4 regions of the Paenibacillus sp. FSL R7-0210 genome follow, and region 3 is predicted to be linked to each of the others. Evidence: riboswitches for the same ligand, from Rfam matches in the RefSeq annotation. Region 3 holds a riboswitch; each other region holds the start of a gene.

What was found. A riboswitch is a leader RNA that binds a small molecule or an ion and turns the genes downstream of it on or off. The one in region 3 is predicted to bind cyclic di-AMP.
Positions count from the first base shown of each region.
Region 1: another riboswitch for cyclic di-AMP. It lies ahead of MKY64_RS15460 (alpha/beta fold hydrolase); the one in region 3 lies ahead of MKY64_RS09610 (APC family permease).
Region 2: another riboswitch for cyclic di-AMP. It lies ahead of MKY64_RS10265 (hypothetical protein); the one in region 3 lies ahead of MKY64_RS09610 (APC family permease).
Region 4: another riboswitch for cyclic di-AMP. It lies ahead of MKY64_RS26890 (C40 family peptidase); the one in region 3 lies ahead of MKY64_RS09610 (APC family permease).

Region 1 covers NZ_JBBPAR010000001.1:3,582,822-3,590,375, forward strand. Annotated here, with positions in the region: gene MKY64_RS15440 (beta-L-arabinofuranosidase domain-containing protein) at 1-1,084, opposite strand, end outside; gene MKY64_RS15445 (AraC family transcriptional regulator) at 1,239-2,087, shown strand; gene MKY64_RS15450 (hypothetical protein) at 2,210-2,353, opposite strand; gene MKY64_RS15455 (TrkH family potassium uptake protein) at 2,607-3,965, opposite strand; gene MKY64_RS15460 (alpha/beta fold hydrolase) at 3,992-4,807, opposite strand; cyclic di-AMP (ydaO/yuaA leader) riboswitch at 4,815-4,948, opposite strand; gene mnhG (monovalent cation/H(+) antiporter subunit G) at 4,947-5,306, opposite strand; gene MKY64_RS15470 (Na(+)/H(+) antiporter subunit F1) at 5,296-5,589, opposite strand; gene MKY64_RS15475 (Na+/H+ antiporter subunit E) at 5,589-6,071, opposite strand; gene MKY64_RS15480 (Na+/H+ antiporter subunit D) at 6,077-7,552, opposite strand; gene MKY64_RS15485 (Na(+)/H(+) antiporter subunit C) at 7,549-7,554, opposite strand, start outside.
Region 2 covers NZ_JBBPAR010000001.1:2,338,111-2,345,664, forward strand. Annotated here, with positions in the region: gene MKY64_RS10240 (arsenic transporter) at 1-626, opposite strand, end outside; gene MKY64_RS10245 (ArsR/SmtB family transcription factor) at 737-1,063, opposite strand; gene MKY64_RS10250 (MarR family winged helix-turn-helix transcriptional regulator) at 1,198-1,647, shown strand; partial or broken gene arsM (arsenite methyltransferase) at 1,690-2,280, shown strand; gene MKY64_RS10260 (arsinothricin resistance N-acetyltransferase ArsN1 family A) at 2,299-2,796, shown strand; cyclic di-AMP (ydaO/yuaA leader) riboswitch at 3,143-3,306, shown strand; gene MKY64_RS10265 (hypothetical protein) at 3,512-3,979, shown strand; partial or broken gene MKY64_RS10270 (3'-5' exonuclease) at 3,999-4,133, opposite strand; gene MKY64_RS10275 (suppressor of fused domain protein) at 4,317-5,060, shown strand; gene MKY64_RS10280 (FAD-dependent oxidoreductase) at 5,152-6,501, opposite strand; gene MKY64_RS10285 (response regulator) at 6,543-7,554, opposite strand, start outside.
Region 3 covers NZ_JBBPAR010000001.1:2,203,924-2,211,477, reverse strand. Annotated here, with positions in the region: gene MKY64_RS09625 (FecCD family ABC transporter permease) at 1-857, opposite strand, end outside; gene MKY64_RS09620 (FecCD family ABC transporter permease) at 854-1,915, opposite strand; gene MKY64_RS09615 (ABC transporter substrate-binding protein) at 2,068-3,105, opposite strand; gene MKY64_RS09610 (APC family permease) at 3,278-5,095, opposite strand; cyclic di-AMP (ydaO/yuaA leader) riboswitch at 5,224-5,383, opposite strand; gene MKY64_RS09605 (disulfide oxidoreductase) at 5,610-6,044, opposite strand; gene MKY64_RS09600 (DsbA family protein) at 6,041-6,805, opposite strand; gene MKY64_RS09595 (sensor histidine kinase) at 6,899-7,554, opposite strand, start outside.
Region 4 covers NZ_JBBPAR010000001.1:6,363,182-6,370,735, forward strand. Annotated here, with positions in the region: gene MKY64_RS26880 (M1 family aminopeptidase) at 1-1,116, shown strand, start outside; gene MKY64_RS26885 (hypothetical protein) at 1,126-1,959, shown strand; cyclic di-AMP (ydaO/yuaA leader) riboswitch at 2,171-2,309, shown strand; gene MKY64_RS26890 (C40 family peptidase) at 2,367-2,795, shown strand; cyclic di-AMP (ydaO/yuaA leader) riboswitch at 3,184-3,326, shown strand; gene MKY64_RS26895 (C40 family peptidase) at 3,331-3,822, shown strand; gene MKY64_RS26900 (GNAT family N-acetyltransferase) at 4,069-4,554, shown strand; gene MKY64_RS26905 (c-type cytochrome) at 4,682-5,038, shown strand; gene MKY64_RS26910 (4a-hydroxytetrahydrobiopterin dehydratase) at 5,170-5,445, opposite strand; gene MKY64_RS26915 (hypothetical protein) at 5,657-5,950, opposite strand; gene motA (flagellar motor stator protein MotA) at 6,154-6,954, shown strand; gene motB (flagellar motor protein MotB) at 6,938-7,554, shown strand, end outside.

The sequences.
Region 1 (7,554 bases), 1.4 Mb from region 3:
ATAACCCGGTTTGGCTGCTCGAGCTGTTTAGGATCGCGTTATATTTCAGCGATTCCAGATGATCCAGATATTCTATGGAAGCAGACCACTTCAACAACTGTTCCAGGATCCTTTCGGTATTGTGTGCACAGCAGCTCTCGCTTTCGCCGCCGGTCAACGCATCTTCCAGCTTGTTATATTCCCCCCAGTGTTCTGACTTCTCCGATACTTTATCTTTGATAAAAGCCGTAGCTTTCGAGCTGTTATTGCCATTCGCAAATGTTCTTCCCTTCAAAAAATCATAGAAATTCAAAGAAGCCGACTTGTACTTCTCCTCCCCCATAAGGTTATAACGGTGCATCGCAGCAAGAACCATGGGTAAGTGAGTGTTGGCATGCAGGTTATCAAGTACATCCTCACCGGCTGCCAGGGGCTCCAGGAAATAATCCCGGTCGAACAGCTTGGCCAGCTCAAGGAGCTGGGGATCTCCTGTGATCTCATGCAGGGTGTACAAGGCGTCGCCAATCCCCCCGAATTCGTTCACCGGATTCAGCTTCGTACAACGGAGTATCCCGTCAATTTTCCAGAAGGATAACTTCTCGAATCGTCTGCGTATATAATGCGCCAGGTTCAGGGCCAGGGTCATGGCTTTGGAGCTGCCGAGACAGATGTGACAGTCCACCAGTCCCTGTATGATTTTGTGCAGAGTATAATAGGGCGCCCATACATTCCTGTTCTCTTCGAACTCCAGAATATCGAGTGTATCTTCTTCGAAGGCACTCAAATACCCGTTTGGCTTCGCACATAACTCCATAATATCAATAATCTCAAGTGCTTTTGCCTTCAAAACCTCATCCCGGTCCCCAAATCCGAATTTGGCACAAGCCGACAGAAAATGTCCGGCTAAATGTCCCCGGAGGCCAACCTCCACGGCTTCCCATCCGCCCAGGGGCTCTGCAGAAGACCCCATTCCCGCATTGATTCTAAATGTGTGCATAAGCCGGTTCGTATCAAACTCAGTAATATACTTTTTAACAAGCGCTCTGCGGCACGCAAAATCCCCGTCAGTCAGCCTTACTTCATCCAGACCAAAGTTAGCATACAAGCTCGGACACCTCAGTTTCTATAAAATAATAGTGCAGCGTAGAACTCCTGCATCTATATTTTATAATGCCGGACATCTATAATTGAATTCATCACCTTTGGTTAACCTATACTATTTTCAGATTTTGTATCTGTTTATGTAAGGAGGATAAGGCATGCACAACAACGTGATATTACACTTCGATAAAGTATTGAACGTACAAGATTTGGGTTCCCATAGGACTGAAAGCTTATATACGCATCCTGACAGGAGGCTGGAGTGGGAAGTTTTCCTCTATTTGGCCGATGGGCAAATGGAGGTCTGGGAGGAAGAAACGGAGTATCTCATCCGCAAGGGAGAATTTCTGTTCCTGAAAAGCGGTCTGCATCACTGGGGAGAACCCCGCACACCTGCGGGCACTTCATGGTACTGGATTCATTTCTTCTGTAATTCCGAGGGAGAAGCGGAGCAGAACGGTAATCCATTAAAAGGAAAACCATTATTAGAAGAATTCCGTAAGTGCATTACACTTCCCAAGCACGGAAGGATCTCACACCCCGAGAAGCTGGAGAAGCAGCTGAAAGCCGCCGTTCAACTGTACAATACAACAGATCCGCTCCGCACCATCACGCTATGCCTGCAAACGATGGAGCTGTTCATCACTCTCTTCAGGCAGTCTCTTCACCAGTCCCCGCTGAGCAAGTCGGACCGGACGGTAAGCAGAATTATCGGATTTCTTGAACAAAAGGACAGCTACACCCTCAATTCACAGGAGCTTTCCGCTTCTCTGGAGATGAATTACAGTTACTTGTGTGAAGTCTTCAAACATAAAACAGGGAGCACCATCCAAATGTACAATGCCCAATTCTTCATGGACAAAGCAGCAGGAATGATGCGCAACACAAATCTGAATGTCTCCGAGATCAGCGAGCGGCTCGGCTTCAACTCCCCCTTTTACTTTAGCCGGGTATTCCGCAAAGTGAAGGGCTGCTCCCCCTCAGAGTATATGAGCAGGATTTATTGAGAAATTGTATGGAGGGCTTGTTGTGTCTATTACACGCGGCTTTTCGAACGAACCCTGGAAATTGAACTCCGCGTCCTCCTTAGAGATACAGCCGGGAAGCCCCGGCTGTATCTCTGTCTTATTCACCTGTATAGCGAATTGCTTGATGCGCTCGCCCACTTGATCACGAACCCGCACCATTCTTTATCCTTTAACAATCCCATAATTGTAAGTCTGGTTTTGTCACCCAGTACCTTTAATTTCTCTGCCATTTCGATGTTGAACATATGCACTGTCCTCTTAGAATTCTTAAATACGTGGTACATAATTATGTACTTATATATTAGATACCATGTCTCAAAAGCAAATATTAATTCCTGCTTCCTTCCAATCGGACCCTGCATTTTATACAATACTTGCAAAATGCAATCAAATTATTTATAACTAGGTTATGAGATAAAAACATCTTCAACCCAATAAACAAAAGAAGATAGCACAATAACGTTGAAAATCATTAGAATTAGCGCAGCTCAGTAAACTTTACCCGATAAGCAGCTTATCCTCCGGATACCGATATTTTTGCTTCACATTTTTTTGTGCCAGTGCTAAAGCTAAAGTCAAAGGCCCTAGTCTCCCGATGTACATTGTAATTATGATGATGCATTTTCCCAGTGGCGAAAGTTCTGATGTTATTCCCATAGACATTCCTACAGTTCCAAATGCAGAGGTTGCTTCAAAGAGAAGCGCCAGGAAATCTTTAGGATGAGCATATTCTGTAATGGATAGAAGAAAGGTGGCTGTAAGAACTACACCCAGGGATATGGTCATTACTGCCAGTGCCCTGAATATGATATCCTGGGAGATGCGTTTTTTAAGCAGTTGCACATCTGTTTTCCCCTTAATCGTTGAGACGATACTTAACATAAGTACAGCAAATGTGGTCGTTTTTATACCTCCTCCAGTCGATCCGGACGAAGCCCCAACAAACATCAGGAAAATCATAAAAAATTGTGAGGCCGGGAGCATTGCTCCAATATCGATGGAATTAAAGCCGGCTGTCCGGGTAACAACACCCTGAAAATATGCCGCCCAAGTTCTTTCACTCCAAGAGAGAGTACTGAATGTTTTTGTGTTAAAAAGTTCAATCGCAAAAATCACCAAAAACCCTGCCATACAAAGGAGTCCAGAAGTAATTAAAACTATTTTTGTATGAAAGGAAAGATCTCTCCATCTTCTTTTCCGGTACAGATCCAGAATCACCGTGAACCCAATCCCGCCGATGATAAACAAAAAAGAGATAACAATATTAACTAACGGGTCACCCACATAGCGGCTCAGACTGTCTGGCCATAATCCAAATCCGGCGTTATTGAAGGCAGACACTGAATGGAATATTCCATAATAAATGGACCTTGTTGTTCCTAGTTCATTTGCCCATCGAAGGGCCAACACTATAGCTCCAGTTGTCTCCACGATAAATGAAATGAGAAAGATACTGAGTGATAACCGCACGACTCCTTGTGTTGTTACAGAATTAGATGATTGCTGGATAAGCAGACGTTCTTTTAATCCAATCTTTTTCCCCAAGATCACGGCGATCAAAACACTGAATGTCATAAATCCCAAACCGCCAATTTGAATCAGAAGTAGGATAATGACCTGTCCAAAATGAGAAAAATCGGTACCGGTATCAAGTACAACGAGGCCCGTTACACATACGGCTGAAGTCGAAGTAAACAGTGCTGCCAGCCACCCTATACTAAGTCCGCTGGACGAAGATATCGGCAAGGCCAGCAGCACTGTACCAAGAAATATAGGGACTGCAAAACCGAGTAAAATGATTCTGGATGAGGTCAGTCTGAGATTTGTGATGAAGGATGAGATTTTGTTAAAGAACATATCATTGGCTCCCATTATAATTCAAGTTAGTTGCCAGCTGCCGCCCGCTGAAAACTATGCTGTTCCCTAAGATAATCCAGTAATATACGGTTGAAGAGCTGGGGCTGACACAGATGAGTCGGATACATCGCATCCTCAAGGATCGCCAGACGGGCAGACGGATACTTGCTGGCTGTTCTTTTCACCTGCTCCAGCGCCCATTCATTCTGATTCCCGGATACAACAAGAACAGGAATCTGCAGCCGTAATGCGAACCCGTAGCTGTCCGTTTGTCTAAGTGCCAGCCGCTGCTTAATTAATTCCGTTGTCCGTTCATGCACAAGCTCTTTCCTGAGAATATGATAAGCCGAGAGCCACTTATTGTAGGTGATGCGCAAGGAACGGACGAACATTTCGGCAGGAAGATAATGGGCCGCCCATGCGCAGACCTCAAAGATTCCTTTCATTTTACTGCCTCTCGCCGTGTAATCCTCCTGAAAATAACTGTCCACCAATACCATATTTATTATCCGTTCAGGGTACAGATAGGCGAATTTCTGGGCGAGCACAGCACCACTGGAACAAGCTACGATAACAGCCTTCTCTACAGATAAAGCGTCCAATAACAGCTTCAAATCTTCACATTGTGTGTCTACGATCCGGCTGATCTCCACATCCATTTTACCCGATTGCCCGTTCCCTCTCAAATCGAATACGATCACTTTGGCACGCTTGCTGAAATAATCCGCTTGCGGCTCAAACAGATGATGAGAGGTCGAATAATCATGAATAAAAACAATAGGCAGACCGCTGCCCGACATCTCATAATACAGCGACGTTCCATTCACTTCAATATGCGGCATATACAGTGCATCCTCTCATGAACGCTTGCGGGGTTAGCTGCCGGATTCGGGCCTGAAAGTAGCCCTACTCGTTTTTCCCGAGATTCACCCCATGTAACCTGGTTCCCCCGCTTCCTATAAGGAATTCAGCGATTAACTATTATTTTACAGACGTTTCCTTGCTTTCTTCCCCCAGCACCTTCAGGTCATCCTGAACGCTTCCCTTCCATAAGGGCACTCCGGAACGGTAGGCAGCCCGGCCATTTAAGTGACCTGCTACCGGTGAAGTGATGAATACAAATACAATCGCCAGCAGAAGCTTGACATTAACCGTTCCGTCTTTGAACCAAAAGTACAGGAAACCTCCTGTCAGCAAACACAATACCCCGAAGGTTGCACTTTTGGTAGCCGCATGTGAACGCAGATAGACATCGGGCAGCCGGACTAAGCCGAAGGCACTTAAGCCGCAGAAGACTGCACCCATTACCACAAGAATAGAGCTAATCAGTTCACCTGTCATTGGGGTTCCCTCCATCCTCTATAACGGCTCCCCGTTCAATATATCTGGCCAGTGCCGTAGTACCAATAAACGTCAGAATCCCGATAACCAGAATGACTTCTATAAAATCCTGGGTATCCAGCAGCATACTGAAGACGGTTATCATAGCGAGTACATGAATGCCGATCGTATCGAGTGCGGCAACCCTGTCGGAGCGGGTTGGCCCTTTCAGGAGACGGAACAGGCAGGCCAGCATCGCCAGAGCCAGAATGATCATGGCCACGGTTAGCATAACTGGGATCATTAACGGGTCACCTCCCTGATCGCTCGTTCGAAAGTGCCTCTAATCTGCGTGACCATCAGCTGTGCATCTTTAATATCAATAGCATGAATGTACAGCGTCTTGCCATCCTTGGACACATCAAGAGTCAGGGTTCCCGGTGTCAGACAAATCAGGCACGAGAGCAGTGTGACCTCCCAGGGTGTGGCCAAGGCAGTCTCATAAGCAAAGATACCGGGACGTATAGCCAGTTTTGGACGGATGATATGGCCAATGACCACGAAATTCGAGACCGTAAGTTCACGGGCAAAGATCAGCAGAAGCTTCAGTACAGCCCATATACGTATGAGATAGAAGGTCCGGGGCTGGGACCTGGATTTCCTAAATAACAGTAAAAGTCCGATGCCCAGCAGATAACCTACTAAGAAGCTTGAGCCAGAGCCATTGTTATTTATCGCCATCCACAGAAAGGCAATCAACAGATTAAACAGGAATTGTAAGGCCATATTCACTACTCCTTCATTATGGCTTCAATATATAGCGCAGGTGAAGCCAGAACCTCGCCAGCCTGCGATACATAAGTATACACATACTCCGCTCCGATCCCCATTGCAATCACAAGCAGCAGCAGGCCGGCAGCCACAGCCGAAGCAACCTTCAAGCTCACCTTAGGCTGCTCTTCCTTGGGTTCATTTCCCCAGAAGGCCAGCCTGAACACCTTCATCAGGGAGAACAGCACCAGAAAGCTTGATCCCAGACCAATGAGGGACAGCGTCAGCATCCCCTCGGACAACGCTCCACGGAGGATCATAATTTTGCCGGCAAAACCGCTAAGCGGCGGAATCCCCACCAGGGCGAGCGCCAGAATAAAAAACATCCAGCCGAGGAGCGGATACTTTCTGATCATCCCGCCCATACTGCCTAGCCGGTCAGTTCCGGCTGCGGATATAATCATCCCGCCCAGAATAAACATAAGTCCCTTGGCCAGCATATCGTGCAGCAGATAGAAGACTGCCCCATTCATTGAATCTGCAGTCCCTGCAGCAAGCCCAAAGGCTACAAATCCAACGCTGATAATGACGTTATAATTCAGAATCCGCGGGATATCCCTATAAGCCACTGCCCCCAGGCTGCCCAGGATCATGGTAGCAGCAGCCATCCAGGCGATCCAGTCATGAGTGAAGCCGGGATCGTTCACGAACAACAACGTGAAGGTGCGGATGATTGCATAGAGTCCTACTTTGGTCAGCAGGGCACCGAACAACGCTCTGACAGCCGCCGGAGGTGCACTGTAGGACCCTGGAAGCCAGAAGAACAGGAATAGTCCTGCCTTCAGGGAGAATACAATCAAGAACAAAACAGCAATCACATTAAGCACGCCGCCTTGTCCCGCTTCAGCGATACGCTGGGACAGGTGCGCCATGTTGAGCGTTCCTACCGCTGCATAGAGATAAGCTACCGCAGCTACGAACAGTGTCGAGGATACGATATTAATAAGCAGGTATTTCGACGTTTCTCTTAGCTGAAGCTTGGTCCCACCGAGTGAGATGAGCGCATAAGAAGAAATCAGCATGACCTCAAAAAAGACAAACAGGTTGAAAATATCCCCCGTAAGAAACGAGCCGTATACCCCGACCAGCAAAAACTGAAAGAACGTATAGTAATAGAACCGCTCCCGCTGCTCTCCAATACTGCTGAAGGAGTAGCACAGAATCGCAAAACTGACGATCGAAGCCATCGTTACCAGCAATACAGCAAACATATCACCTACAAATACAATGCCATACGGAGGAGCCCAGCCCCCCATCTGCAGGGTCAGTATGCCCTCGGAGTGGACACGTGTAACCAGCAGCACCGCAATCAGAATGTTAAGCAGACCGCTGAGCGCACTAATCACGCGCTGAAGCCGGATCTTCTCTTTGAGAAAAATCAGGATGACAGCCGTAGCCAGCGGAATGAGAATCGGGAGCACCAATAGATTACTCATTC
Region 2 (7,554 bases), 130 kb from region 3:
AAGTTTCTTGGAATACTTTTACGGAAAAAGAGATAGAGCACACTGATGCTTGCCCCTAAGGAAAATAGGGTAGGCATTAACATCCGTCCGGCGTATTCCATAAAGGTTAGCCCGAAAAAGTCGGCTGATACGATGTTCACCAGATTGCTTACAACTAGGGGCAATGAGGTAGTATCTGCTATAAACCCGCTGGCAATGATGAACGGAAAAACCTTTTTCTCATCAAAATTCAGCGCACGGACCATAGCCAGCACAATCGGTGTTAGAATGAGCGCTGCTCCGTCATTAGCAAAGAATGCCGCGACTACAGCACCAAGAATGATGACATAGATAAACATCCGCATTCCATTCCCGCTAGCAGCTTTGGCCATATGTAAAGCAGCCCATTCGAAGAATCCAATTTTATCGAGGATTAACGAGATCAAGATGATTGCTACAAAGGCCAGTGTGGCATTCCACACAATCAGCGTAACATCCAGAACATCATTCAAGCTGACGACACCGGCAATTAAAGCGAGTAACGCTCCGCCGCAGGCAGACCATCCAATGGACAGATTTTTAGGCTGCCAAATGACAAAAATCAAAGTGACTATAAATATCAGACTTGCCAGAGCTACCAATGGTATTCCCCCAGTTTATGTCTAACTCCACCCATCCGAGCACTCCCTTCAAAGAGTTAAGTTTAATCTCAGGCATCATTATATAATTATACACTTATATATTCAATAGAAAACTGTCATTCGCAGCAAACAGCATTAGACGGTTTATTCAAATGCAATAAAAGGTCACTTGCATTCGGGGTAAGATTTAGGATGGCCTTAACATGGGGTTTATCTACTTTATTTAAAGAATAATAGACCCACTGCCCCCTTTTCTGTTCCTTTACCAATCCGCTGCTTTTTAATTTACGTAGATGCTGACTAACGGCTGGCTGAGAAATGTCAAAGAGATCCACGAATTCACATACACACCACTCTCGCTCTTTTAAAAGAATTAGAATTGTGAGTCGTGTTTTATCTCCAAGGAGCTTTAAATCTTCTGCAAGATCATTTAATGTATCCAATTTTGAATCTCCCCTCTCTGTATATAAGACAATACTTATATTCTAAAACCTTTATCATCAATTATCAACTAAGCACAATTTATATTTGCACTTTGCAACTAAATGCAGTATAACTAGTTCAAGAGGTGAAAACAATGGAAACTCCAAGAGAACTACTCCAAATCATGAGTCGGCGTTTAGGATTACTCAATAAGGATTGCTGTAGCGTAGGAGGATGTAATCTTTCCGCTACCCAAAGTCATCTGTTATATGAGATCGATCGGAGTCACAATCCTTCCATGCAACAAGTCGCCGAAACACTTGGCACAGATATTACAACCTTCAGCAGACAAGTTCAATCTCTGGTGAAAATGAATTTGGTTAAAAAGACATCTGATCCCGCAGATCGAAGAATTTATAACCTGTCACTCACTCCTGAAGGTAAAATGGTAGCTGCAACTATTGATCAACAAATGAATGAATACCTGAACGAGGCCTTCTCACACATGAGTGAGTTTGAAGTAGAAACATTACTACGGTCCATTAAGCTTTTCAACGAATCTATGGGAAAACTCAGCAATTGCTGCGCACCCGTAAAAGGGTGACCTTCTCTTCTCTTTTACTTGTATATTGCAAATTATTTCAGCTGCGGTAATCCACAGGCTATTGCTGAACTGCAGGCGGGTGAACATGTTTTGGACCTTGGGAGTGGCGGCGGATTTGATTGTTTTCTGGCTTCCCGGCAGGTAGGTAATGAAGGCCATGTTATAGGTGTGGATATGACACCTGAGATGATCAGTCGAGCAAGAGATAATGCCCTTAAAGGAAAGTTCAGTAACACCGAATTCAGATTGGGCGAAATAGAGCATCTTCCCGTCGCTGACAATTCGATCAACGTCATTATTTCCAACTGCGTGATTAATCTCTCCCCAGACAAACAGCAAGTATTCCGTGAGGCTTATCGTGTTCTTCAGCCTGCAGGTCGTCTTGCCATATCAGATATCGTAACTACAGCTGAGCTTCCTCCTGAGATCAAAAATGACCTGGATGAATTATATTCGGGTTGTATCTCTGGCGCCTCTTCCATTGCCGATTTGGAGATCATGCTTCAGGAATGCGGCTTTACTGATATCAGCATTGAGCCAAAGGACGAATCTAAAACATTCATTAAAGATTGGGTTCCAGGTGCGAATGTTGACCAATACATCGTCTCTGCTGTAATTAAAGCGAGAAAGTAATCTTAAGGGGATGTTGATATGATCAGTACATTAACTGTCCGTCAGGCCACACCTGAGGATATTGAAAGCATTCTTCGTATCTACAATCAGGGGATCGAGGACCGGATCGCTACACTTGAAACAGAGATGAAAGACTTCTCATATATGGAATCATGGTTCAACGATCACCAAGGCCGTTTTAGCGTTTTGATTGCTGAACGCGAAGGTGAAGTCGTGGGCTGGGCCTCACTGAACCCATATTCTCACCGTTGCGCGTATAACGGCGTCGCTGACCTTTCTGTATATATTGATCGAAGCTTTCGTGGGCAAGGTGTAGGCAGCTCCCTCCTGGAGTCCTTACACAAGGTAGCAAAGGAAAATAGTTTTTATAAAATTGTTCTCTTTACCTTTCCGTTTAATGAGAGTGGTCAAGGATTGTATCGAAAGATGGGCTACCGGCAGGTTGGTGTATTTGAGAAGCAAGGAGTGATGGACGGAGCGTTTATTGATGTGATGATTATGGAGAAGCTGCTATAAAAATGAAGATCAAAAGGAGAAGTTCCATCCGCAAACGGAGGAACTTCTCCTTTTGATCTATTCCTACAATCTCACTTTCATGGAGGCTCCGCATATCGGGCCTGTAAACAGGAGGATCTTAAACATTATATCTGATCTTAATATCATGATTAAAGAATCATTAAGATTCATTTAGCCCCATTTAGGTTGCATTAAAAAGTTAATAAATACGCGATAACTTCAGAAAATCGGGGATGAATGCTAGATTACAAGGGATTTTCTTCATTTTTATATCCTATAGAGTCTTATTTAGTCTCCTAGAGAACTTTCAGCATTTTACAAACAGTGATGCTCAGCGTAAGATTCCTTTTAACAAATGCTGAATTCCCGTCAGGCGGGAAGCGGGGGAACCAAATGGCTGTGACCAGCCGAAATGGGGTGAATCCAAAGAAGATTGAACTCTTCACTGGTAGGACGACTCTCACCGTCCGAATCCGTCAGCTAACCTCGTAAGCACTGGAGAGAGCCTGCATTAACCATGCTTTTTTGCTGCGATCCCGCAAAACCTTTCCATTACACTTATCCATCGTACAGAAAACCAAATATTCCGTTTGGCTTGAGCATGCTGCTGTATGTGAGAATGAAACTGAACTGACAGCCTATGTAGCCACAGCTGAGCAGACCCATAATCTGCAGCGTTATATGAAATCTATAGACAACCTAGGAGGCATTATTCATGATTAACGCCAGACTGTCACGAATCGAGTTGTTCGCATTTAGCTGCCGCCCTTCCTTCATGCATATTTCAGAGCCTTACGGATGCTGGTATGGGGTGTTGAAGTTAACCTTCGGAGGACAGATCAGCTATGGGAATTGCATTCTTTGTGCGGGTGACAATGCGGTGGATTTAATCAAATGGGGCTCTTTTCTGAAAGAGATATGTCATTGTACTGCAGAAGAAGCCACAGAATACGTCCGGATGCACGGACAAGAATGGGCTCCCAATCAACTTAACATGATCAAGACTGCACTCGATAGTATGTTCATTCAAAATGACCAAATCCGAATGAAGGTAGGAGCCGGATCGGAGCGGTATCGCCATCAAAGGACAGAGCAAAGAATCCATTCAATTAATACGGTGAAGAGTCGTCTGAATCCAACCATTTTATTTGCAGAATCGGTATCCTATTATTCACTGCTATAGACATGATCAATTTAAATTATCAAAACTTCAATTGGTCAAAAATCTTAACGAATATTTTTGCAATGTTCTTGGCATCGTCGATACCTCTATGGTGAGTACCTTCAAGCGGCAATTCAAGCATAGACAAGGCTCTCTCCATGCCTACGCCCCGCTTGCGGTCATTTTCCCAACAGGTGACTTCCAGATCAAAAATGATATAGTTCATATCTGCTCCTTTTGAAATTCGAATCGATAGACCCATCGCTCCGGGGCTATGTCTTTTGTTATACTTCCAAGTGAGGTTTCAAATACTTCATTTCGCACTTTAATATAAACCCACACAGAGGAGCGCAAAGACATGAACTTTTTCAAAAAACTGTTTGGCGGCAAGGAAATGGGCAAATCAGAAGACGGTACCACCATTTATGGTTATGACGCTTCGGATGAGCAGCAGGTTACGCCTCCCGCCAATATTTTGTACATGGAAGATTTAAACGAACATTTCAATCGGGTCTTTCCAAACCGGGAAACCGGCGTGTTCCACGAACTGATTTCAGACATCGTACATATTGATGTGAACATTATGGAAGCTACACCTGATGAGCCATACCGGGTGCTGTACACCAATGGGATGAGCGATCTGCCGCTGACGCTCCCGCAGGAGATCCGTGAAGAGTATAAGCATCTAGAACGCGCGGAGCTGATGATGTTTTTGCCGGCGGACTGGCCGCTTACGCAGGAGGATTTCGAGGCGGAGGAGAACTACTGGCCGATCCGGCTGATGAAGATGCTTGCCCGATTCCCGCATATGTATCAGACATGGCTTGGATACGGCCATACGATCCCCAACACGGAGGATTACGAGCCTTATGCGGCTAATACGGAGCTATCCGGCGTGATCCTGTATGCTCTGCCGGAAGAGGTTAGCACCGTCCATACGAAAGACGGCAATCAGGTTCAGGTTTATTTCCTGGTTCCGCTGTACCGGGAGGAAATGGAGTTCAAGCTGGAGTCCGGTATGGATGAACTGGTCGCCAAGCTGTTCGAGCTTCCAGAGGATTTCCTCGTTCTGAATCCGAATAGACGCAACGCTTGTAAATAACTGCCCGGATGAACAAGTTTGAAACAGCTTGAAAAGGCTGAGCCTAAGTCAAGGATATGACTTTGGGCTCAGCCTTTTTATTTCTTATTTCCTAGAACCGCTCATTGATCTGCTCCCCTAACCATGCGCCTTTGCGGACAAGTCTGCGCTGCAGGTCCGCGATGTCGATACTGCGCGTTTCCCGTGAGCCTTTCTCAGTCAGAATTGCCGCAGCCGTACCGGAGGCTTCGCCCATGGCAAAGCAATTGGGCATGACCCGGGTGGAGCCTTGGGCCGCTCTATCGGTTGATATCGCTCTGCCGGCTACGATTACGTTCTGAATACCGGCCGGAAGCAAGGCGCGATAAGGAATGCCGTGGGACTCTCCCGGCGATAGACGTATCATCGTCATGCCGCTCGTAGGCTTTGCCATATGAATATCAATAAAGTAGGCATTGCGGGCAATATCGTCAGGGAACGAACGGCACGCCAGAAAATCGTCGGCAGTGATGATATAATCGCCGATGATCCGCCGGGTTTCCCGAATGCCGATCTGTTCGCCCGTCAACGTCAGGAAAGCGTTCTCGAATCCGGGAATCGCTTCCCGCAGCCAACCGGTAATGTGTTCAACAAGCGCGCGGCCTTCGATTGCTCCGCGGGTCAGATCATCCGTATTTGAACCATCAATCCCGAATACATGGCCGAAATTGAAGCCTGCCGTATGATTGTTCAGCCAGGAAATACCGGCCCAATCTCTCGCGACGCGCAATCGCCCTTCGTGTTTCGCCTTGTTGATCGCATGTTTCAGATCGTGGCCGTGCGTCTCCGCACTTGAGAGAAATTTGTTCCTGTCCAGGTTATTCAGGACGAAGCACATTGTCCCCGGCTGCAGCTCTCCGTCATCTCCACCTTTGGCGAGCTGCCCGCCCGCAAGATAGGTGAGATCCGCATCGCTGGTTGCATCAATGTATATCTTCCCCTTCACAGCCTGGGTTCCGGTCTTGTTATTAATGATCGCCGCTTCAATGATGCCGTCCTGTTGAAGAACTTGACTGACGAAGGTATGATACAGCACTTTAACGCCAGCCTCCATCATCTTTTCGTCCAATACGCGTTTTAAAATTTCCGCATCAATCGGCACCCAATCCAGGCGATCCTTCCATGCTTCCTGAAACGTCTCCTCCATCCTGCTTTTCATAGCAAGCAGAATTTCCAGCCCAATCCCACGGATTACCGGCTTGATCTGATCGGTATACGGGCAAAATGCAGGAACCTGAGAGACCGTCGCCATGCCGCCCAGGTATCCTCTTTGCTCTATCAGCAATACGGATGCCCCGTTTCTTGCCGCTGCGAGCGCTGCGGCTACTCCTGACGGTCCTCCTCCGGCAACGACAACATCCACCTCCGTGTAGACAGGAATATCACGCTCGGGTATTTTAACGGTTAGTGCCATATCGGTCATTCTGACCACCTCCACCTGTTTTCTTCCATTGTAGTTTTAACTTACATCAACCGCGGTGAGTCTGAACGCTCTTGTTTCTTTAATTCACTTGGGGCTACACCCCAATATTTACGAAACACTCTGGCAAAATAGCTGACATCACGATATCCTGCCGCTTCTGCTGCATCATACACCTTAACGCCGCTGTATAAGAGCTCTTTGGCATGCTCCATACTCCGCTTCAGGAGATATTCCGAAATGGATTTCCCTTCCTCCCGCTTAAAGAGCCGGCTAAGGTAAGAGGGATTGACATATAATCTTTCGGCCAGCGTGTGCAAGGTCAGTTCTTCTTTCCCCAGCATTTCCTCCACGGCTTCGATCATTTGTTTAACGAGCCGATGGCTGGAATGCTTTCGCTCGCGTTCCCGGTATTGGGTAATGCGGCTGGCCACTCTTTTGGACCATTCCACGATCTGCTCTTTGGAGAGCAGGGATTCAAAGGACAGAAACATCGAATAATCCTCCTGCAGCACCTCCTGCATCGACCAGCCTCGCGATTGAATCATACGTGTAAATAAGCTGCTCAAATACAGCAAATGCTCGTATACCTTTTGGGTTGAGACCGCTTGGGAGTATACGTCCTTGAAATAGCAGTCCATCAGCTCAGCAACCGTTGTCGCGTGATCCGTATGAACCGCAATCTCCAGCTGTTTTTCGAACTCGGCGTCATAATGAAACGGCTGCTCCATGTTGGTTACGTCCAGGTAAGGAACGAACACCTCATTTCCGTAAATGGCCCGCTCCTGCAGCGCACGGCGTGCCTGCCGGTAGGACAGCGAAACATGATCCCATGAGCCTGGGGTCCCGAGTCCGGCGCTGGCGGTAAGCTTCAGACACTCTTTCACAATGTTGAAGAGACGGGGAACGTGAACATTGATCCGCTGGATGATATCTGGAGCCGATTCTTCCGGTTGTCCCAAAAAGAGCAGCACGGTTGCTCCGTCCGCATCATTAAAGACCCGGCAGTCTTCATGCTGTAAACATTCAGCCGCTATGCATTCCAGAGAAAACTGC
Region 3 (7,554 bases):
ACCAGCCTGCGGGCCAGGTGGGGCGCAATTAGCCCGACAAAACCAATGCTGCCGCTTACCGATACACAGGCTCCTGCCAGCGCAACAGCCGCAGCCAGCAGCCACCGCCGTTCCCGTTCGAGCGGCAGGCCCAGTCCCTTGGAGAGCTCATCGCCCAGATTCAGTACGTTGAGCACCCGGGCTTTGTAGAATGCGAAGGGCAGCAGGATCAATATCCAGGGCAGCAGGGCCAGCACAAACCGCCAGTCTCCGCCCCAGATTTTGCCGGCCAGCCAGATGGCTACGAACTGATAATTCTGCGGGTCGAGTCTTAATGACAAAATAAGCTGAAAAGCGTATATCCCGGCACCCACAGCAATCCCGATCAGGATCAGCCGTGTCGGCGAGAGCCCATCCTCCCTCCTGTAAGACAGGAAGTAGATCAGTGTTGCAGTAAGCGAGGCCCCTGCAAGCGCCAGTAGCGGAAGCACGAGGATCGGAGCTGCTGTAGTAGACGGTACAAAGGAGATAAAGATCAGTACGGCGAATCCGGCTCCGGCATTGATCCCCAGGGTGGAAGGCTCAGCGAGAGCATTACGCGACAAGCCTTGCAGAATCACTCCGGCGACCGCAAAGCCTGCACCAATCAGCAAGGAGATCACGATGCGCGGCAGCCGGAAATCAAACAGAATCAGCTGCTGCTGCTTGGTGCCGTTGCCGGATAGGGTATGTAGAACTTCGAGCGGTGACAGACGCATTAAGCCGGTATTCATACTGACCAGAAACAGAATGACGATAAGCACAGCAAGCAGTGTCAGAATACCAGCCTCTCTGGAACGGCGCGGCTTGGCCGGGGGGAATGAGGTGGAACGGTTCATTTCAGCTCCCCCTTGCGTTTGCTGGCCAGATAGATGAAGAACGGTACGCCGAATACTGCAATTAAGGCACCTATTGGTGTTTCGTATGGCGCATTAATCATCCTGGCCGCAATATCGGCCACCAGGACCAGAATGCTTCCAAGGACTGCGGAGCAGGGAATAATCCAGCGGTAGTCAACCCCAACGAGGTAACGCGTAATATGCGGAATCATTAATCCGACAAAAGCGATCGGCCCCACCGTGGAGACTGCCGCTCCGGCGAGGATGACGACAATAATCATCCCTGCAGTCTGTACCAGACCGGTGCGCTGTCCGAGACCTGCTGCAACATCCCTGCCCAGGCTCAGTAGCGTAATCGAACGCGACAACATCAGCGCACCGATTAGGGCCGCCGCGACCCAAGGAGATATTACCTGCAGCTGCTTCCAGCTCGCTCCTCCAATCCCCCCGGCCATCCAAAAGGCGATATCCTGGGAGAGGCTGAACAGGATAGCAATGCCCTGGCTGACCGCCAGCAGCATGGCGCTTACTGCCGCACCGGCGAGGGTCAGCCGAAGCGGGGTCAGTCCGCTATGGGAGAGCGATCCGATCCCGAATACCAGCAGTGAGGCTACAGCCGCTCCAAGGAAGCAGTACAGCATGATGTACGCGAAGGATAGTGTTGGCGCGAAGGCAAAAGCCAGGGCCAGTCCAACGCCCGCACCTGCATTAAGACCAATCAGTCCGGAATCCGCCAGCGGGTTGCGGGTCATCCCCTGCATAATCGCACCGGCAACGGCAAAACATGCGCCGACCAGCGCTCCTGCGGCAGCCCGGGGAATCCGCAGCTCCCGGATGACCTGATGCTGGGGCAGCTCCGGATTGAACCGGAACACCGCCTCCCATACGGTAGCCAGCCGGATATCCGCCGCACCAACCGATACGGATACCATCAGGCCGAAGACAATCGCTGCTATTCCCAGCACCAGAATAACAGCAGCGGCAAGCGGCCGCGACCGGACAGATGTGTTCCCTTCAACAGAAGGAGCTTGTAGAGCAGAATCTGTGGATGAAGCCATATGCCGTCTCCTTATCAGGATTATTAGGGAAATATAGATGATTATGATTCTCATTATCGCAAAGATATGAATATTGTTCAACTTAAAAAAGAGGCAGGCTTCTATATCCTAAGGATATAAAAGCCTGCACAATTCTCCGGCTGGTAAAGAACCTATTTTACAAAACTGCTCAGAATATCATCGATGGTCTTGGTATTGGCTATAGGGCCGCTGTACAGCCAGCTGGTATCTTTGCCGAATTCATGAACATTCCCTGCCTTAACGGCCGGAATTCCCTTCCAGACTGCACCTTCTGTAATCTCAGCTCCGCTTGCCTTGTCACTATTCACCAGAATGATATGCTCTGCAGTCAGCTCAGATAATTTCTCCAGTGAAATCGGGTTCCACGGTGCTCTGGATTCTGCAGGAATGTCGGTCACGAGATTCGGGAGCTTCACTCCAAGATCGCCATACAATACCGCACCGCTGCTGCGGGTCTCATCTACAATGAAGAAATTCTTGGACACCAGCCACAGAACCGCTACTGAATCATCGCCAATTGCCGCTGAGACAGCCGCTTTGGCTGAAGCCGCTTTCTGGTCATAGTCTGCAATAGCCTTCTCCGCTTCCGGTGTCTTATTGAGCAGCTCACCGATCTTGAGCAAGGCTGCGCGCCAGTCACTGCTGACCTCATCGCCGAGTACATAGGTTGGTGCAATCTTATTCAGCTGGTCATAAAGACCGTTCTGAACCGAGCCCTCCGACTGGACGATGTGAAAATCCGGCGTGAAGCTGGTGACGGCTTCAAGCGGCAGGTCATAGCTGATCGGCGGAACGTCCTTAAGCTCAGCGGCCAGGTAAGCCTGAGTACCATTCTTCGTAGACCACTGGGCAACCGGAGTCACGCCGAGTGCTACCAGATAATCCTCCAGATAAGAAGCAATTACACGCTGCGGATTAGCGGGAACGGTCACCTTATGTCCCATTGCATCCGTTACGGTCTTCTCCACAGCGGGTGCAGCAGTTGCTGCAGGTACCGCAGTGGCCTCCGCAGTCGCTTCTGCGGTTGCCGCAGGTGCGGTGCCTGCTCCACCGTTACTGCCTGCGTTGCTATTATCATTTCCGCAAGCGGACAGCAGCAGTGTTGTAGTCATAAGTCCGGCCACCGCCAGCTTCCCGCTTCTTGATCCTTGCAGGTTGAACGAAAACATTGAATACCCCTCCTGTATGTTACCCTCATGATTGGCAAAAGCTCTGTTACCTTCATCTTGTCTATACTGATGATATTGATTCTCATTCTCTATGTCAACCAATAACTTATAATAACGTAAAAACGGCCGTCTCCGCATTAAGCAGAAACAGCCATCTTCCTAATCTTCTATATTATTTATGCAGATGGAAAGGTACAGTCGCGATTACAATGTCCTTCTGATTCATCAGATATGAACGGATGAACAAGCTGGTCTGATTATGCAGCACCGCCTGCCACCAGTGCTTGGTCACGAATTGCGGAATCAGGACGGTAATATGATCCGTTGAAGAGGTCTTCCACTCTACTGTATCGATGAACTTCACCAGCGGGCGGATAATGCTGCGGTAGCGGGAGCGCAGGACGATCAGGCGTACGCCGGGGTTCCACTCCTCCCACTTCTGCTCCATCTTGTGAATCTCTTCTTCATCGAAGCCTACATATACAGCGACCACATTATCTGTCAATGACTTCGCATAGCTGATCGAATGCAGTACAGCACGAGTCACACCGGCGACCGGAACGACTACGGTGCTTCCTTTGATACAAGGCTTATCGGTAGCCGGGCAGATCCGCAGCTGATCGGCAATATTCATATAATGGCGGTGAATCCGGTGGAACACGATGATAACAGCCGGCAGGAAGATGAAGGCCATCCACACGCTGGAGAATTTAGTGATTATGAAAATCAGGGTGATCGTTAATGTAGTGAGCATCCCCACCGTATTGACGGCGAACTTGCTCTGCCAGCCTTTCGGCTTCGTTCTGTACCATTGGACCATCATGCCCAGCTGCGACAGCGTGAACGGAATGAATACCCCTACTGCATATAATGGAATGAGTCCTTCCGTATTCCCGTGAAACGCCGCCACCAGCACAGCCGACATAACACCGAGGAAAATAATACCGTTGGAGAAGCCCAGCCGGTCGCCGCGCACCATGAAGGCATGGGGCAGATATTTGTCTTTGGCGAACATGAACGCCAGCAGCGGGAAGGCCGAGTACGCCGTATTGGCTGCCAGGAACAGGATAACCGCCGTAATCCCCTGAATGAAGAAGTACAGTCCGCCGCGGCCGAAGGTAGATTCGGTAATCTGTGAGACCACGGTGGCCTTCTCATCAGGCATGATACCGTACCAGTAAGCGAGCAGCGTAATACCTGTGAACATTACCCCGAGAATGAGGCCCATGAGCATCAGCGTTTTGGCTGCATTTTTCTCCGCGGGCGCTTTGAAGTTAGGAATGGCATTGGAGACCGCTTCTACCCCGGTCAGAGCCGAACAGCCGGAGCTGAAGGCCTTCAGCAGCAGAAACATACTCACGTTCGATACGGCCGAGCCAATCTCAGGAACATGGGCATGGGCGCCGCCGGTCATATATTTGAAGACCCCCGAGATGATGAGCACGAAGATGGAAACCACGAACAGATAGACCGGGATAGCGATGAAGGAGGCCGATTCGGTCACTCCCCGCAGGTTAACAATCGTTAAGAGCACGATAACAGATACCGCTATCAGAACACTATGATTATGCAGACTTGGAAAAGCTGAAGTGATTGCATCCGTCCCCGCCGACGCACTTACCGCCACCGTCAGAATGTAATCCACCAGCAGAGAGCCGCCGGCCAGTAAGCCGGTATGCACCCCTAGATTGCTTTTGGCGACAATATACGCGCCCCCGCCTTGGGGATAAGCGAAGATCGTCTGCCGGTAGGACAGAATCAGAATAGCCAGCAGGCCCAATACGGCTAATGCAATTGGCAAGGAGTACCAGATAGCGGTGAACCCGGCGGCCACCAGTACAATCAGAATTTGTTCTGTTCCGTAGGCTACAGACGAGAGCGCATCAGAAGACAGGACAGCCAGTGCTTTCACCTTGGATAACTTTTCATGATCGAGTTCGTTCGACTTCATCGGACGCCCGATCAATAGTCGTTTTACCTTGCTTACCATTGTAGTAACAGTTCCTCTCTTGGTTAAGTTGAAACGGGTTTCCCTGCGCTGTTTTCATAAGTGGATTTCATAAATGCAGGCACCAAAATAAGCATACGGAAATGATCCGCATGCCTTAGTGTGCATGGTCATTATCCCACTAGTGGCTTACGAGGTTAGCTGGCGGATTCGGACTGTGGTAGCCCTACGGTTACAGGTCAAGTAGCCTGCTCCGATTCACCCCTTTTGGCCTTGGCCAAAGTGTGGTTCCCCCGTTTTTCCTTCCGGAAAATTCAGCGCATATTCAACTTCTCACAAGGACTAATATTAAGCTACAACACGTCTTCCGTAAAGCGTGGAAACAAATGAAAAAAGAATGAAAAGCACTCAAAACAACCAAATTCATCATCCGGTATGTCTTGATCTTTCATTCTCTTTCATTATCCCTTTACCACGTGATTTTACAGGGTTTTTGCATATTATTTTTTACTAAAATTAAGGGTATTCTCTTCTCTTCCTTCTGCCCGTCAGCTTCTTACTCCGCAGGCTCCTCTTTGCGTCCTGTCCAGAGCAGAATGGAGATTAAGGCAAAGGCTATAAGTGCAAGCAGAGGGATCGTTATAAATCCGAACCAGTTCAGATAATCCTTGTTGCACGGTACGCCGATGGTACAGGGAAGCACCTTGCTGAGCGCCGGAATTTTCTGCTCCGCATAATGATATATGGAGATGCTGCCGCCAATCAGACTAAGGGGAAGCACGTATGGAATGATCCGCTTGTCCCCCCGGTAGGTGGCGATCCCCAGCAGGAACAGCTGCGGATACATGAAGATCCGCTGGAACCAGCACAGCTTACAGGGCTCGTAATTTAGGACCTCACTGAGATACAGGCTTCCTGCTACAGCCACCACACAGACGAACCAGGCCAAGTAGAGACAGTTACGCCGGCAGAAGGCAGAGAAGGCGGTCATTGGGCGGTCCCTGCTCCCGCTGCTGCTGTTGCTGCCTGAATCTGGGCGTCAATCGCCTCCATATTGAAAGGCTCCTTCACCTTGATGCCGTTCACGTACAAGGAAGGCGTATTCGTTACGCCCGTATCGGTGCCAAGCTGAATATCCCGCTCCAGCTCGCTTACGTAGGTACGCTCGTCAATGTCCTTGCGCAGCAGGTCGTAATCCACCGGCAGCTCCAGCTGCTTGGCGAGACTCACCAGGAAGTCAGGTGTAGCCCATTCCTTCTCTTCATTCCCCTGATTGGCATAGATCGCATCGAAATACTTCCAGAACGCTTCCTGGTTCTGATGATAGACCGATAGCGCTGCCAGGGAGGCCGTTCTGGAATCCGTACCGAGGAAGGCCAGATTCACGAAATAGAAGGCTGCTTTATTCTGATCGACATAGCCCTGAACGATCTGCGGCTTGATCACACCGGTGAACTGGGCGCAAGCCGGACATTTGAAATCGCCGAATTCCACAATTTTGACCGGAGCATCCTCCTTGCCAAGCCGCATCATTTCGCTGTAATTGAAGGCAACCGGCTTACTGTCTGTACCGGCAGGCGAAGAGTCCTTCGATGCCAGCATAAATAAGCCTACAAAAATAATAATGACGATGGCCACCGTACTCACGATCAGAATTCTCGTTTTCTGCTTCTGCTGCTCCTGCTCTGCCCTGCGCTTCTCCTGCTTGCTCATCTGGGGAGCCGTGACATTGTTCTTTTTTGTTTTGCTCAAAGAGAGTTCCTTTCCGTCCTCAGGACTATCGTGATAAAAGAATAGTTACTTTCAAATTATATAATGTTAACTCTCTTGTTGGCAATCGCTGTCTTATACGGCTTCATTCTCCTCCGCTGACTCCCCCTCCCCTGTATCCTTGCCGAAAAATACCTCCGGGGAATGCTCCTGCGACTGCAGCTTAATTCTGAAGAAGAATTGTGTGCCGCCCCCTTCTGCCGGTTCTGCCCAGATCTCTCCTTGCATCAGGTCTACAAGCTTCTTGCAGATCGCAAGGCCCAGACCCGTGCCGGGGTACTTACGGGTATGCGACCCGTCCACCTGCGAGAAGGACTGGAAGAGCAGCTGCAGCTTATCCGGTGAGATGCCAATGCCGGTGTCGCGCACCATGAATTGCAGCGCCTGAGCGGTCTCCCTGACGCCATAGGACTCCACCTTAACCGTTACCGTGCCGGATGGCGTGAATTTCACCGCATTGCCGATCAGGTTGATGAGAATCTGGCGGATACGCGCAGCATCCCCGGTGAACTTGTCAGGAAGCCCCTCCTCGATCAGAAGCTCCAGAGATAACGGCTTGTCTTGTGTGCTCACCATGAACAGGTCCATACAGCCCTGGAGCAGCGCCTTCAGCCCGAAAGAATCCTTGTTCAGCGAGAGGGCATCCGCCTCCAGCCGGGAGATGTCGAGAATATCGCTCATCACATGCAGCAGAGCATGGCTGCTTGTACTCTGAAGCCGCAGGAGCTCCA
Region 4 (7,554 bases), 4.2 Mb from region 3:
CACGACTTCGCCTGGGCGGCATCGCCTGATTTCGTGGTTGCCGAGAAGGCCTTCTCCGCGCCGCAGGTGCCCGGGGTGAAGATTAAGCTCTATCTGGACCCGCTGCATAAGCATCTCCAGGAGCGTTACTTTCAGGCGGCTGAGGCTGCACTGATGGCTTTCAGCAAGTGGTACGGCCCTTATCCCTACTCTACCTTATCGATTGTTGTCCCGCCGGAGTCCGGCAACGGGGCCGGAGGAATGGAGTATCCGACCCTGATTACCGCCTTCGGCGCCACGGACACTTCACCGGGCACCTCCCTGGAGCGCACGATCATCCATGAGATCGGGCACCAATATTTCTACGGCCTGGTGGCCAGCAATGAATTCGAAGAAGCCTGGCTGGATGAGAGCTTCACCTCTTATGCCGAAGACCGGCTGATGGAACAGGAATACGGTGTGGTCTCAAGCCTCCCGCTGCAGTCCAGCCTGGTCTCCTCTTCACAGCCGCTTAAGCTGGAGACCTGGAAATACACCGGTGATGACGCCTACACGCGCAATGTATACATCCGGGGCAAGCTGGTGCTGAAGGATATCGAACGCATCGCCGGGACCAAGAATATGGATGCCATCCTCGCCGCCTATGCCCGCAAATACCGCTTCCAGCATCCGTCCACCGCCGACTTCCAGAAGGTTGTGGAGAAAGTGACCAAGCAATCCTGGCAGACGTATTTTGAGCGGTATGTCTATAGCGGGGGTGCACCCGACTTCGCAGTTGACGATATCAGGCTCACCGTCAGACAGGACAACAGTGACGGCGGTGGGAGCCGCTACAGCGCTGTGGTTGATGTAAGTAATAAGGGCAGCCTGTACCCCGATGTTCCCGTGAAATTCACCTTCGCAGACGGGTACACGGTGCAGCAATACTGGAATGGCGAGGGTAAGGCTACTTCCTTTGAGTTAGCGTATAAAGCGCCGCTGGTCTCCGCAGAGATCGATCCGGGGCATTCCATTCTGCTGGAGAGCAGGCATCTTAATAATTTCAGAATGGCGGAGCTTGAGCCGCGTACACTCTCCCGCTGGACGCTTAGTGCATCAACTCTGCTTGAAACCCTGCTCGGAACTCTTGTCTGGTGAGGTGAAGGAATGGTGAAAAGTTCAATTGCCCGCGGTTGGATCAGCATGAAAGAGCAATTCTATATATTGATTCTGCTATTTATCTACCGGCTGTTCTGGGGATATTTCCTGTACAAATTCATTAAAAGCGCGGTTGTCCCCGTCCTGCTCCGCTACCCGGATGCGAATGCCGGCGGCAGCGGAATAGGCAGGCTGCTGTATTATATCGAGGGGCAGACCGCGCTGCGCACCGACCCCGCCGTCCAGCACTGGCTGTGGCTGCTGCTTGCGCTGACAGTGCTAAGGCTGCTGGTGACTCCCTTTATCCGTGCAGGGCTGCTGCACGAGCTTCACCAGGAGCGCGACGGAGCGCGGGGACTGTTCTTTTTTCCCGGAATGAGAAAATATGGGCTGCCGGTGCTGGTGTTCAGCCTCATCGAATGGGCGCTAACCCTCCTGCCGCTCTCTTGGCTGCTTCCGCGTATGTACCGTCATCTGCTCAGCGGTGTTCTCGATGTCCAGCTTCTGCTGAAGCTGGTGCCTTATGTGCTGGGCTGGCTGCTCTATCTCTTCCTTGTCCGCAAGCTTCTGCTCTATATGCAATTCGGCTATACCGCCGGTACCGGCATGTTCTCCTCACTGCTGATCTGCCTGAAGATGCTGCTGCCTTCGATCGGTATATCCATCGTTCTGGGGGCGGGAAGCCTGGCCGTAATTCTGCTCTGCAGCGCCTCTGCTCTGTTCTATCCCGGATTGCCGGCCCTTATGCTCCGCCAGGCAGCTCCGCTGCCCTCCACGCTGTTCGATATGTGGGGAATCGCTGCCCAGTACCACCTTTGGTCCAGTAAATCATTTCCACAATAATAAGCTGCTGAAGCGGCATACTAAAGAGAGTCACAGCCCCTTATCAGGGAGCAGGACTCTTTTTTGCTTGAACGGAGGACAAAAGCATTTGCAAAAGGGGAAATCCTCTGATACAATGATGGCTGTACCAGTAGTAACAAAGTTGTAATCTTTCAAGCAAAATATTCCGTAACTCTTGCAATTTAAGCAATACCGATAAGTCACTGTTCTGGTGCATAAAACGCCGAATTCCCTGCACCGGGAAGTGGGGGAACCATATTTTGGGTGAATTGATCTCGCTTTAGAGGGGTCATAGGGGAACCTTCTACCGAATCCTTAAGCTAACCTCGCAGGCCCTGGAAGGAGTACATCTTTTGATTAGTCAGAATTTCAAGAAAAAATGCACCGCAGCAGCGCTGGGTCTTGTGATGGTATTCACACTCGGAGCGGGCAGTGCCTTCGCAGATTCTAAGATGGATACTGTGATTTCAAAAACCATTGGAACGTCGTATAAAACCGGGGGCACAACCACCAGCGGCTTCGACTGTTCCGGATTTACCAAGTATGTGTTCAAGAATGTCGGGCTTACCTTGCCCCGTACCTCCAAAGCACAGTTCAAAGTTGGAACAAGTGTATCCAAGAGCAATCTGCGTTCCGGTGATCTCGTGTTCTTCAACACCCTGGGTAACGGAGTGTCCCATGTCGGTATTTATGTTGGAAACGGGAAGTTCGCACAGTCCTCAAGTTCACGTGGTGTAACCATCAGTTCGATGAGCCAGTCCTACTGGGCCAACCGCTACGTTGGCGCCAAACGAGTAATGAGCACAACAGCCTACCAAGCTGTCGCTTACGATTGAACCCTTGAAGCATACCCCGAATATTTCAGCCTCTAACAACTAAATGTAACTTATACGAGCCCGGGATGATTATTGCCGTAATCATTTCCGGGTTTTTCCTTTTCCTTATTCTACCTTTTACACTGAATTCGCAGCCTTGAAACAGCATTTTCTTGCAAAAACAAAGAAATAATCATATAAATTAACCCCTGCGCATAGATATGAGTCTTTGGAAAGGGCTATAACTCTAAAAAACAGCAAAAAAGATGCATTAATATGTTATAAGTGATTGCCAAGCGCCTTAGTCTTTGTTACAATTATCGCAGTGAGTTTTTAGTAACATTTTTGTAATTATTGAATCGATTTTAACAAAGGTTTTGTCATGTATTGAATGAACCGCTAATCCTAATCAACAGTCGTGCCGAGTTCCCTAATGAATTAGGGAAACGGGGGAACCACTTTGGGTGAATTGACCTCCTATTCTAAGAGGGGTCATAGGGGACCTTCAACCGAACCCTTAAGCTAACCTCGTAGGCATTGGAAGGGGTATTTACTTTTGAAGAAGAAGCTAGCAGCCGCAGTACTAAGCTTGTCCATTATCTTCACCATCGGAGCAGGAAGCGCTTTCGCGGATTCCAAAATGGATAAAGTGATCGACAAAGCCATCGGAACCAAATACGTGTCCGGCGGTACATCAACTAACGGGTTTGATTGCTCCGGATTTACAATGTATGTTTTTGATAAGATCGGCATTAACCTGCCCCATCAATCCGGCTCCCAGTATCAGATGGGCTCTGCCGTGTCCCGTGACGAGATGAGACCGGGCGATCTTGTATTCTTCAATACAAGCGGTAAGGGCATATCCCATGTAGGTATTTATGTTGGTGACGGCGAATTCGCCCATGCCTCTTCCTCACGTGGTGTAACCATCAGTTCGCTGAGTGACAGCTATTACGTCAACCGCTACGTTGGCGCCAAGCGAATCATGAGTACAGATGCCTACAAGACTGTAGCTTCGGATTCCCAAGACAACGATGATGTACAATAATCCTTTGTAACCTAACGCTCTTTTCCGAGATTTTTGCCGAAATCTTGGGGAAGGGCTTTTTTTGTCTATAAAATTACTTACCCCTCTCTATATTTGTAAAACACTGATTCTGCGCTTTCGGAAAATATATTTTGCCGTTTGTCAAGTTTCTGCATTTCCGTAAGGAAATTGCGTCGAAACTGGCTGTTTTTGTATATAATTAATAGAAGAAATGAATCTATGTCCCTTGGAAGGAGGCCTCCCCCAATGATTAGCTCCCCGCTAACCTTTTACGTGGTGCCTATGGAGCCGCAGCATGCCGCTGAGATCTGTGAGTGGAGCTACAAGCCGCCGTATAATATTTACGGCTGGATGTCCTGGGAGCAGATGCAGGCGCTGGGCGTGGAGTTCGGAGACCCGCAGCTGCGAAGTGAGCAATATGTATCGGTTGTGAATGGAGAGGGGGATCTGTGCGGCTTCGCCCAGCTCTTTCCGATGGAGGGGGTAGTCCGGCTTGGTGTCGGAATGCGGCCCGAGCTGTGCGGCCATGGAATGGGACATCTGTTCATGAAGGCTATTGTGCAGGCAGCACGGTCGCGTTACCCGGAATGTGAGATCGACCTGGAGGTGCTGACCTGGAACCAGCGCGCCATCCGCGCCTACCAGAAATGCGGGTTCACCATAACGGATACCTATGAACGCCGCACTCCGACCGGTAATAAGCCTTTTTATTGCATGGTCTATGAGGAATAGCACCGGAGACAAGAGAGTTTTGCAAAAAATGGATCATTTGTGTTCATTTTTTTGACACACATACTATGATAACGCTTCACCATCCGCTATAATGGAGACAGCAGCTTACATGGAGGGACGGATGCAGATGCAGAAATGGATCATGAGCGGTTTGTTTTTTGCCGCCTGTGCCTTTGCAGTAATCTTAATGTTTACCCTACCCGGTAAATCCGAGGTGGCGGAGCAGAACAAGCCGACCATGCCGGAGGTTGTGCTGGACGCTGCGGGCGCAGAAGCCACAGTGAAGGCCAATTGTATCTCCTGCCACGGAGACCAGCTTCAGGGCGGGGCGGGACCCAGCCTGCAGCAGGAAGGCGCTTCGCATGACGCAGCTCAGATCTTCAGCATAGTCACCAAGGGCCGCGGACAGATGCCTCCCTTCAAAGACAGGCTGGCCCCTGAAGAGATTGCGAATGTAGCCCTATGGCTGGCCGAGAAGAAATAATCCGCAACCTGTACTCACACCATGCTCCTCATTCTAAATGTATAATGCCCGTGACGAGGATAACGAACGATCCTTGCACGGGCATTTCTATTAATTAGATATTCCTGTTGTCTCCATAGGGGCCTTGTCCTCTAGCGGGTCTTCTCGAATGCCTCATTAAATTCATGCGCCTGGCGGAGATCAAGCTTCTCCACATCTGCAGCCAGCCGCAGAACAACCGTCTTGTAATCAATGGTGATATGCGGGTGATGGTCAAAGGCCTCCGAAATTGTCGCTACCTCATCCACAAAGGCAATTCCCTTCATATATTCACTGAACATATATTTGCGCACCAGCCTATCCCTCTCCAGCTTCCAGCCCTCAAGCTTGCCGATCTGCTCCTGCAGTTGTTCCTCAGTTAATTGCAATTCGTTTCCTCCCTTGCTAAGTTAACGGTTCCTTCAGCCTGCTCTTCTCCTTCAAATAAAACATCCCTCAGCTTCTGAAAGTCCAAGGGATGTGCCAGGCCAAAGATTTTTGATTAAATGTATTCTGACATCCCGGCAATTAGTACTCCACTTCCAATTTTAACATGGCCGGATGCCCGGGACAAACCCGCTGCCGCATTTTTCCCCTGCTTTATACAAGAACGACCGAAGCCAGATCCTCATCGCCCAGCAGAATATTAATGCGGTGTGTTTCTTTATCGTACATCACAACTCCGCTGCCCACCTGAATGACCGGCTCGTTGCCCAGCGCGTAGAACAGGTCTTCCGCAAGCGCCTCCCAGACCTCCTGCCTCGATTCCTCCGGCAGATTCGTCCACTCTTCAGGCTCCATTTCAAAAAAAATGTACCCGTCTGTAATCCGTCCAACGGCTCCTGTCAGTTCAACCAGAATTTCACCGTAATCCCTGCCATGCTTAACTCCCACATCAATCACTCCGTTTTCTTCGCTGATGAATAATAACCTACCTTATCTATTATAGCCGAAAAAATCACTTCACAAAAAAGGGAATGATGTCGATAAAGAAGAATATACGTGATTTGGTTACGAACAGAGTGTTCTCCCGCGGTTCAAGGACGAATTACGCGGTTAGTCGATCACTTCTTAATTCTCATGGACGAGGTGCATAAATGGAAATCTCAACAATTCTAGGCCTGGTGTTTGGTCTGATCGCAGTAATCTGGGGGATGATACTCAAGCATGCTCCACTTGCAAGCTTGAACAACCCCGCTGCCTATGTCATTATTTTTCTTGGCACGGCTGCCTCCATCTTCATGGCCTTTCCGATGTCGGAAGTCAAGAATTTCCCTAAGCTGTTGAAGATCCTGTTTACGAAGAAAAAGATGGTCGGTAAGCCCGAACTGATTACCATGTTCATGGAATGGGCATCCATTACCCGCCGCGAAGGGCTGCTGGCTCTGGAGTCCAATGTCGATGAAATTGAAGATAACTTCCTCCGAAACGGCATGCGGATGATTATTGACGGCAATGATCAGGAGTTCGTCCGTGATGTATTAATGGAAGATATTCATGCCACTGAAGACAGACATAAAGCCGGAGCCTTGATCTTCTCCCAGGCCGGGATGTATGCCCCTACACTAGGGGTACTCGGGGCTGTTATCGGGCTGATTGCCGCCTTGGGTGATATGAGTAATATGGACGTCCTGGCCCACGCGATTGCCGGTGCCTTCATTGCAACCCTGCTCGGGATATTCACCGGTTATGTCATGTGGCACCCTATGGCCAACAAGCTGAAGCGGATATCCAAGCGCGAGATTGAAGTCCGCCTGATGATGGTGGAGGGTCTGCTCTCCATCCAGTCCGGGGTGTCTACCATAGCTATTAACCAGAAGCTGTCCGTCTTCCTGACTCCGTCCGAGCGTGCCAAGCTGAGCGAGAAGGAGGGGGCTTCCAGTGAGCAAAAAGACTAGGCATGAGGAACATGAAGAGCATGCCGATGAATCCTGGCTGCTTCCCTATTCCGATCTGATGACCTTGCTGGTTGCTCTGTTCCTTGTTATGTACGCCATGAGCGCTACGGACGCCGTGAAGTTCCAGCAAATGGCTGAAGCCTTCAATTCAGCGCTCAGCGGCGGCGGCGGCGTCCTGGAGTACCGGTCGGATTCTCCGACCAGCACCCAGCTGGACCAGGGCAAGCAGGATAAAATGAACAATGTGATTGCAAAGAATACCGGCACCTCCGATCTGTCCAAGCTCCGTGCCAAGGAGCAGGAGGATCTGGAGAAGCTGAAGAAGCAGTTCGACCAGTACATCAAGAACAACGGAATGACCGATTTGCTTAGCACCAAGCTGAATCAGTCCCAGCTGATGATCACGATTAGCGACAATGCCCTCTTCGCTTCGGGACAGGCTGTAGTGAAAGATGAATCCCGCCAGTTGGCCAAGTCGATCTCAACGATGCTGCAGCAATTCCCTGATTATGAAGTATTGGTGCAGGGGCATACCGATAATGTTCCGATCTCCAACAGCACGTACTCCTCGAACTGGGATCTTAGTGTAGATCGTGCCCT